DNA from 3 places in the Lysinibacillus sp. GbtcB16 genome. Region 3 is predicted to be linked to each of the others. Evidence: riboswitches for the same ligand, from Rfam matches in the RefSeq annotation. Region 3 holds a riboswitch; each other region holds the start of a gene.
What was found. A riboswitch is a leader RNA that binds a small molecule or an ion and turns the genes downstream of it on or off. The one in region 3 is predicted to bind cobalamin.
Positions count from the first base shown of each region.

Region 1 (3,281 bases), 680 kb from region 3:
AAGCCAATGAAGCAGGAGTGATGAGGAAGGAAACTAATATTAGCATAGATGAGAACCAAGCGATTAACTTAACTGATTATAGAATGGAAATCAAAATTAGGGATACTATTAAGAATCGTGAAACCTATGAGACAAATCAATCTATACGTATCAATAGTCGTTGGTTTAAAGTAGCGGACACTATACTAATGAAGAACGGACTCATTCATGTATCGGTAAAAACTTCGAGCCGTCCAACAGGTTTCCCGAACGACCTATAACCGGTATTAGGATGGAATCCTAACTAGAAGCGGAGTCAAGGCGACTACCCCAAGAGAAAAAATTTGCAAATTACCTATTTTGATTACACACACGCGAAAAAATATCGCTATTTCGGACTCGCTACCTATTAAATGTTAATCGGCAATCTGTCACGTATAATGTACGGTTCAGCAGTAACACCTAAGTAGAATATGTTTCGAAAGATGTTGCGAAAGCCCATGACGCATATAATATATGCATTAGGTCTAACCAATAGTTATATCTGATAGGAATAGTATTCCCAACAGATTGGGAACAATCTTCCCCACCAAACTGATGCAAACAATCCTTGCGTGAGGTCAAAACAATGTTTAGGTGCCTTATCTAATATATACATTGTATACATGAGGTCGCCACAGATGGCGAAAGGCACTATATACAATATATACCATGGCGATACTATCGCTAGGGTGGAGAAAAGTATATATACAATGTATAGACCCTTTCTCAATAGCGAAATGCTATTCAGCGTAAACAATCCTTACGCATTAAGGGTATCAACATTACCTCACCCTTACATTATAAGGTTCAGAATCACCGTACTCGAAATAGGTACGCAGAACCTGCGTAGCCAATTTGCATACTCAGGTCAGAATCGTGAAGTGTAGATGAAAACGAAAAGGTTCGTAATTCAATTACGACCCTTGGTAGAGCGCAAAATACTTGGTTTTTATCAGAGTATGGTTTATATGAAGTATTGATGCAATCATTTAAAAATAGTAGAATGTGTACTCTACTTATCAGGTGATTAGATATGGTTATTCTCCACTAGTATAGGTTTATTTTTCCATATATAATGGATTATGGAGAAAGGTGTGGAGAAATTGAAAGTATCTAATCAAACGAAAGTAACTATTATTGTTTGTCTAATCGGTTTTATCTTTGTAGGTTACTTTTCAGCAAAACAGTATATTAAAGTGACTAATTGTATGGAAAATTACGGAGAATATGAGTATAGTGCCAAGGAAAGATGTTACCGCAATCATAGTAATAAACATGAGGTAGAAGATTGGGAGCAATACAAGCGTGATGTAAAAGATGCTAAGTTTAAGCATGACTTATACGAGGAAGTAGAGAGAATGAATAGATAGCAAACTAGGGTTACTCTTAATTGAGTATCCCTTTTTTTGACTTTTAGTAGAGTACATATTACAATATAAACCAATAGTTAAAGAAGAATAGTTTGTCTACTATTTTTCTGGTCAGTTTCACAACTGAATAGCGTGTAGTAATAGGTGTAAATTGCGTGCAATTTGCTTAAAAGGGAAGTCGGTGTGAATCCGACACTGTCCCGCAACTGTAAATGTGAGCGACTTTTCAGTATCCACTGTCCTTGGACGGGAAGGAGAAAAGAAGCGATGATCATGAGTCAGGATACCTGCCTGTTACGAGTACACACCATAAACCTACGAGGAATAGGAGGTGGCATGTTGACAAAACAGAATGCTCTGTTCGTCACAGTACGTCAAACGCCCAAAGTTCATGAAAGGGTTCATTTTAGAACTCCTTCGCATTTACTTAGGGTTTGTTTGGCATTGTGTGATGAAGCACATTAAAGCGAAGGATTTCCTCAAACATAGTAGGAAGTCCTTTTTGTTTTGAAAATATGTACGCAAAGGGGATGCACATAGGATGAATATTCATGCAACGACAACACAGGAAACGCCTTTTGTAGATATGACGATTTGTAAGCAGCCACGGACAGAAGTTGCCAAGAAAGCGAAAACAAGAATGGTGGTTGAATCACTAATAGATCAATTATTAGCAACGAGACTGATTCGCAACGATCGCTTTTTTGAGCAAATCTTATATAATAAAGACATTATTTGGATACAAAATGGGGAGGTAGAGGGCCATCTTTTTGCTCAGGCAACGTTAACGGATCAACTGAAAACGAAGACGAATAGCTTTATGATGTATATGCCAACCAACCCTATTGTTTATGAGGTGAATGGGGAGCAGTACCACTTAATTACACGCATTGATTCAACACGAGCAAAGCCTAATCTTGACCGTCTTTCACAGGAGCCCAATCCAGTGTTAAGTGCTGCACGTGTCAATGATTTATTGTGCTCGATTGTCATCCGTTTTTATGAAACGTATATGAACGATTTAGAGCAAATTCCTCATCAGGATAAACTAATCGCATTTGTGCAGCAGGAATACTCACAGTTTCTTCAAGCCGTTCAGGAATTAAATGATTATCACTTTAATTGGCATCCACGTGGAAACGGACACGAGCTATTATTAACATTAATTGATCAACTACAAATATTAAAAAGCCAGCCTGGAAAAGTAGTTATCGACTTCACGAATACACAAGGTTACGTGGTGGTTGAACCTGCCTATCCGGTGCACAAGCCTTCAAAGAAAGCTGTTGGTGCCATTTAAAAGCAAGCCCTCCGCTTCATGGAGGGCTTGCTTTATTATTTGTATAGATATTCTATCTTCATCTGAAGTACTAGTTCAATAGATTTGCCATGCTAGTACATGAACTTAACTCTGACAATGCATGGCTGCTTGCGCCTCTTGCCAAGGGACAGAATAGCCTTTACCTTTTGCACAAAAAATGCTGGAAGAACTGTATTCAGGGTCGGCATTTTTATCATAGCCTATTTGAGTTATTACTTCTTCTGTATTATGACACACATCATAGCCATCAAATTGGAGGGTAAGCGCACCTTTCCCATTTGTATAGGCGGCAAAAATCGTGCTATAGCTCATGAAGGTCGCTACTGGTGCACGTCCTGTTAATACAACGTCTGTTTCAGTGAGTACAGGGTCGTCGAAGGTGCCAGCAGCCTGTTGAATGTCGGTCATCATACGGCCAATAAAGTCATTGGAAGCCTTCATTTTAAAGCGATAATAGGGCTCAAGCAGGACGTTCTGTGCTTGTTCCAGTCCTTGGCGCAGTGCTCGGAAAGTGGCTTCTCGGAAATCACCGCCAGACGTATGTTCATTATGTCCACGTCCCGTTAAGA
Region 1 is NZ_JAGXJV010000001.1:1,531,328-1,534,608, forward strand. It holds gene KVT27_RS07695 (hypothetical protein) at 1-260, shown strand, start outside; gene KVT27_RS07700 (hypothetical protein) at 1,116-1,391, shown strand; cobalamin riboswitch at 1,517-1,700, shown strand; gene KVT27_RS07705 (hypothetical protein) at 1,933-2,691, shown strand; gene KVT27_RS07710 (elongation factor G) at 2,797-3,281, opposite strand, start outside.
Region 1: linked by a shared signal. The riboswitch ahead of KVT27_RS07705 (hypothetical protein) and the one ahead of KVT27_RS11330 ((2Fe-2S) ferredoxin domain-containing protein) in region 3 are both predicted to bind cobalamin.

Region 2 (3,281 bases), 1.5 Mb from region 3:
TCTAGTCAATACTTCGGAAAATAAATCTTATATATCTGAAAAAATACTGTTAGCTACTGGAATACAAGAGGAATTTCCTCTCCCGCAAATCAGACAATATTATGGTAAAAGTTTATTTAGCTGTCCATATTGCGATGGTTGGGAGCTGCGAGACAAGCCATTGGCTATCATTGCAGAAAACGAGGAGCATATTAGTCATATGACGAAATTGGTTTTTAATTGGTCACAGGATTTAATCGTTTTTACGAATGGTCATCAACTTTCTGAGAAGGTTCAAAATGATTTTGAACAAAAGAAAATTAAGGTGTATACAAATACTATTAAAGATTTACATGGGGATGATGGTAACTTATCGAGTGTTGAATTAGAAACAGGTGAAAATATTTTAAGAGCTGGTGGATTTGTTGTGCCAAGTTTTTATCGTCCCAATAAATTTGCTAAACAGCTAAATTGTCAAGTTGATGAAAATGGAACAGTTATGACTGATGGTGCTGGACGTACAACTGCGGCTGGGATATATACTGCAGGTGAAACGGAAAAGGGTGGTCCCTCTTCTTTAATGATTGCAGCTGCGGAAGGTTTTAAGGCTGCTACAAGCATAAATATGGATATAACAATAGAAAGGTTTTAAATTTATGGTTAGCTGATGAGTCATATAAAATTCATCAGCTATTTTTAATAGGACTAATCAAGCTGGCGGAGAATGAACTTGAATATGTTATACTATAAATAAATATAGAATAACTAGAAAAGGTACATATTCATTGTAAATTAGTTGAAAAGGGTAGAACGATTGGTTTCCTCGCGCCTGTAGGTTGAGCACATTTTAGTAGTCGTCGTTATGTTATGACGAAACGAAAATGTGTCATCATCGCAAGAGAGGGGTCCTACTTTAGACTAGTACAATAAAAAAATTTACGAAGATAGGATGTATGGAGTAGGATGCGAGATTTACATCATACTCATAGTTTTACACATAATTGCATCTTTACTGTAAAGGAAAGATGCCTTTTTTATGTATAAAATTACTAGGGTGGCTACGTTTTTAGGTAAATAAGCGACTATTATTTTACTTCTTATTTTTTAATAAAATAATGCTATTGCATTCGTGCTTATATGATTATATTTTAGTTCGTTCTTACAAGGATATGTCAGAAAATATGAATAGTCTCAAATTGATGAACTTTTATTTCTCGATTTACTTTTTATATAAAGGATGGTACACTTAAAATTATCGAAAAACAATATATTGTGTTCGTTTTGTGTAGGTACTACTATATGTAGTTTAATAGGGAAGTTCGGTACTATTCCGACGCTGTCCCCGCAACTGTTAAGCTGACGATGATTATAACCACTGTGCATTCGCATGGGAAGGAAATCAGAGATTGAAGCAAAGCCAGGAGACCTGCCTATATAAAACAAATTTATCATTTCTTCGGGGATTAAGAGATGGGAACGTCAGTATTTTTAGTATGTTAACGTTTCCATTTAAGCTATCTCTCTAGAAGAGGTAGCTTTTTTATTTTATGAAAAGAGGGATTACTATGAAACTTTATACGAAAACAATCTGTCCAAAATGTCTATGGGTAAAATCCGAATTACAACGAGCAGGACTTGAAGCAGAAATTGTTAATATTGATCATGATGAACAAGCGAAACAAACAATTATAGATGCAGGTTTTTTAAGTGTGCCTGTTTTAGAGGTGGATGAAACATTTATAGGTGATGTTCAGGAAATTGTTTCTCGTATTGAGATGATCACACTATGATCGTTTACGCTAGTCGTACAGGAAATGTCCGTAATGTAGTTTCTAAATTAAGGGCAGAATCTATTGAACTCTCTGAGGAATTAAGCTTGAATAAGCCTTATCTTTTAATTACATATACAGATGGATTAGGTGACATTCCAGCAAAAGTCCAACGTTTTTTAGAAAAAAATAGAGATTTTTGTAAAGGAGTAGTTGCTAGTGGCAATAGTAACTTCGGACATCATGTATTTGGTGGTGCTGGGGAGAAAATTGCTACTACCTATCATGTACCCTTAGTGAGGAAATTAGATTTGCGTGGCAATCAAACAGATTATGAAGCAATACAAACGTTTTATGAAACGAGGGTAATGGGATGAAAACTTATTTAAAGCTTAATAATGACGTACTGAATCGTTATAGTACAACGGGGCTACTAGAGTTAGAAAAGGACCGTGAGGCTACTCGCCGCTACTTTTTAGAATATGTCAACGTACGTTTACGTTATTTTATAGATATAGAGGAAAAAATCCGCTATTTAGTGGATGAGGGATACTACGAAAAAGATTTTATAGACATGTACGAGATGGATTTTATAAAGAAGCTGTACAAAAAAGCATATGATTATAATTTCCGCTTCCCGTCATTTATGAGTGCAAGCAAATTTTATGACAGCTATGCTATGAAAAGTCGTGATGGTGAAGAAATCTTAGAAAAATATGAGGACCGTATTGTCATTATTGCTTTGTACTTAGCACAAGGGAACACAGTGCTAGCAAAACGTTCTGTTGAAGCAATGATGGAAGCCTATCAGCCTGCAACACCTACTGCATTAAATAGTGGGAAAAAAGCCCGTGGTGAATTAGTAAGCTGCTTTAAATTATCAATGGATGACTCTATGAATAGTATTGCTGAAAATATTGGCTATTGTTTAGAGCTTTCACGCCTAGGCGGAGGGGTCGGGGTCAACTTAACGGATTTACGTCCTTTAGGTGATCCAATTAAAGAAATACTAAATCGTGCAAGTGGTGTTATCCCAGTTGCAAAATTATTAGAAAACTCATTTAGTTATTCTAATCAGCTCGGTCAACGAAATGGCTCAGGAGTTGTCTATCTAAATATTTTCCATGCAGATATAGAGAATTTCATTTCATCAAAAAAACCAAATGCTGATGATAAAATTCGCCTCGCAACACTATCAACAGGAATTATTATTCCAAGTATTTTCTTCGATCTGATGAAACGTGATAAAGATATAGTGTTATTTAGTCCATATGATATTTTTAAAGTATATGGTAAACGAATGTCGGAAATTTCAATTTCAGAAATGTACTATGAACTACTTGATAATCCTAAAATCCGTAAAATTAAACGTTTGAATGCGCGTAGACTCTATACTGAGGTGAAAAAAGCTCAATTTGAATCAGGTTATCCTTTTGAAATTTTTGATGATAATGTCAATGAAGTACATCCACTAAAAAATATCGGTCGTGTAAAAATGTCAAACCTATGTACTGAAATCTTACAAGTTCAAGA
Region 2 is NZ_JAGXJV010000001.1:730,515-733,795, forward strand. It holds gene KVT27_RS03575 (NAD(P)/FAD-dependent oxidoreductase) at 1-631, shown strand, start outside; cobalamin riboswitch at 1,250-1,427, shown strand; gene KVT27_RS03580 (glutaredoxin family protein) at 1,545-1,769, shown strand; gene nrdI (class Ib ribonucleoside-diphosphate reductase assembly flavoprotein NrdI) at 1,766-2,125, shown strand; gene nrdE (class 1b ribonucleoside-diphosphate reductase subunit alpha) at 2,122-3,281, shown strand, end outside.
Region 2: linked by a shared signal. The riboswitch ahead of KVT27_RS03580 (glutaredoxin family protein) and the one ahead of KVT27_RS11330 ((2Fe-2S) ferredoxin domain-containing protein) in region 3 are both predicted to bind cobalamin.

Region 3 (3,281 bases):
TTCACCGTCGGCTCCTCCAAATTCTGCTCCTTTTTGGACGAAAAGAGGGATAATGGCCAATAGCACCACGATGGCTAAAAGTAATAAATTTCGTTTCATATTAGTGCGCCTCCTTTGTAGAGAAAACACGTAAAGATTTTAATTCGCTAATATTATATTTTTTCAAGAAGTTCATGACAATAACTGTTAATAGTCCTTCACTCACAGCTAATGGGATTTGTGTTAAGGCAAAAATACTTGCGAACTTTGTAAAGGAAGCCATAAAGCCTCCAACTTCAGATGGGAAGGCTAGTGCTAATTGAACGGAAGTCACCACATATGTACCTAAATCCCCAAGCATAGCCGCAAAGAAAACAGCTAATGAAAACGATAACCCCATTTGTTGCGCCCCTTTAAATACAAAGTAGGCGATAAACGGGCCTACGATAGCCATCGAAAAAGCATTAGCCCCTAATGTTGTGATCCCACCATGTGCTAAAAGTAAAGATTGGAATAATAAAACAATTGTCCCGATGACACTCATCGCTAACGGTCCAAATAATACTGTCCCGAGACCTACTCCTGTTGGATGTGAGCAGCTCCCTGTAACTGAAGGGATTTTTAAGGCTGATAGGACAAAGGCAAACGCACCGGACAGCCCCAGAATCATTTTTGTTTCAGGGTTTTCTTCAATTGTTTTACGAATAGAGCGCAATCCTAAAATAATAAATGGGATGGAGATTGCCCACCAAAAAATAGCCCATTCGATTGGTAAAAACCCTTCCATGATATGCATGGCGAAGGCACGCTTTGGCACCATTAAAAAAGCCAATAGAAAATAACTAAATTTCCACCAAGACAGCTTCAATTTTCTTCCTCCAAACTGTAAATAGATTTTTAGAATGTAGCGTGCGTAATAAAAAAGCACTTTTCCGTTGTTGGAAAAGTGCATAGCTAAAAAAGCAAATAACATTTTCATCTGCTAAGCCGCACACCTATCCTCGTAGGCTGAAACGATCACTTATTTTCGGCAGGTCTCCTGGCTCTAGTTCAACACTTTATAGGTCTTCCCATCTATTGGACAGTGACATGTTCTATAAAGCTCCCTATTACAGTGGCGGGACCGCGCCGGACTTAAACCGGCTTCCCTTTTAAGCAAAATGACGAGCATTTTACACCAAAAAATAGTAAGTTGTGAGATTTCACGACAAAGTGTATCACGAATTTCCATAAATATGCTATACTTTTTTTATAAAAAATTAAAAATAGAATATCAATGTCGAAAATTCTGATAACTAACGTTTTTTAGGATTAAAGAAGGCAAATTCAATTTTTTAATAGCTTTCAACCCTCCTATGAAATTGATAAATTTGTCATGATTTTTTAAAGAAATATTGAAATTTTAAAATAATAAGATATGATTAAGACAGTTTTCTATTATATATACGATTAAAAATTTCATATAAAACGTCGATAAGTGCTCGAAGAACTCGAGATAATAGGGAAATTGGTGAAAGTCCAATACAGCCCCCGCTACTGTAATAGCTGATGAAATCGCAATGCCACCTGTGCAAACTAGGGAAGGTGCGACAGTAAAATGAAGCTTAAGTCAGGAAACCTGCTTATCAGATTGTGCATGCAAACTTTTCGGAGGGAGAAGTTGAAGCAAAAGCGAGGATCTGTCTTTCAATCTATTCGTTTTTATTTGGCTTCTACAAACCTTTACTCTTCGGCAGAGTAAAGGTTTTTTCTTTTTTCCAAAAGCAAATGAGGGGAGATATAAGATGACAACGTGGAATTTAGAGGGGATGAAAACACATCTCTTTATTTGCAATGGCAGTAGCTGTATGAACAAGGGTGGGGAGGAAATTACCCAAGCTATACGAGATGAAATACAGCGTAACGCACTAGATAAAGAAATACATACGACAAGAACGCGCTGTAATGGACGATGCAAGGATGCTTGTGTTGTAATTGCTTACCCTCAGGGGAATTGGTATCGTGTACCATCAACGGAGCATGCTAGAACACTTGTACAGGATTTGCATCATGAATCCTTATATAACGATCATGTTTTTACACTTCGAGAAGGGACATTACAGCGAACAGCGCAAACGACAGCCATTAAAGGGATTGAAAAGGTGAAAGAGGGGTAAAAACATGGCGCAAAAAGGGAAAATTTTCGTAGTAGGCTTTGGGCCTGGAGACTTTAAGCATATTACGACACGTGCAGTAGAGGCTTTACAACAAAGTGATATGATCATAGGCTATAAAACCTATGTTGAGCTGATTCAAGATTTAGTCAGCGCAAAATCCATTGTCAGTACAGGTATGACAGAGGAAGTGTCACGTGCTCAGGAGGCCGTTCGTCAAGCAGAGGCAGGAAGTATTGTTTCGGTCATTTCGAGTGGAGATGCGGGCGTTTATGGTATGGCGGGATTAGTGTATGAAGTATTAATTGAGCTAGGCTGGACAGAGGCAACTGGTATTGAAGTGGAGATTGTCCCAGGTATTTCAGCTATCAATTCATGTGCTAGTTTACTTGGTGCACCCATTATGCATGATGCTTGTACCATTAGTTTGAGTGACCATCTTACGCCATGGAATTTAATTGCGAAGCGTGTGGAAGCCGCAGCTATGGCCGATTTTGTTATTGCTTTATACAATCCTAAAAGTGGTCGCCGTACAAGACAAATTGTCGAAGCGCAACGAATTCTTTTAGAATATCGTTCTCCTGACACACCAGTAGGGCTTGTAAAAAGTGCCTATCGAGAACGTCAGGAAGTGACGATGACGACATTGGCAAAAATGTTGGAACATGATATTGGTATGCTGACAACGGTTATTATCGGAAACTCATCTACGTTCTTCTATGATAATAAAATGATTACACCGCGTGGCTACCAACGTAAATATACACTTGGCGAGGAAAAACAGCCATTACGTCCACATCAACGCTTACGGGAAGAAAATGAGCCATGGGCGATGAATCAAGAGACAGGAACAGCACGAAATGACTTTGCGGCAGACCCTAATGCAGGGAGAATGAATAAACCCAGTATAGCCGTTATGCCAAAGCCGCAAAAAACAGCACTTGAAATGGCTACAGCTGCGCTTGCAATGGTAAAGGGAACAAGTGCTATCAAGGCTACGCCAAAGCTTGTACAACAAAAAATAGAATCAATTTTTGAATTGGCAGTGAGCCCTGGCGTGGCCAATAAATTTTTCACACCACAGCAAATGATGACGTTAGCAGAGGTCGTAGGAGAAGAAGGATCAATGGAATATACACCAGATCATCA
Region 3 is NZ_JAGXJV010000001.1:2,213,898-2,217,178, reverse strand. It holds gene KVT27_RS11340 (energy-coupling factor ABC transporter substrate-binding protein) at 1-99, opposite strand, end outside; gene KVT27_RS11335 (energy-coupling factor ABC transporter permease) at 101-847, opposite strand; cobalamin riboswitch at 992-1,176, opposite strand; cobalamin riboswitch at 1,438-1,619, shown strand; gene KVT27_RS11330 ((2Fe-2S) ferredoxin domain-containing protein) at 1,764-2,135, shown strand; gene cobJ (precorrin-3B C(17)-methyltransferase) at 2,140-3,281, shown strand, end outside.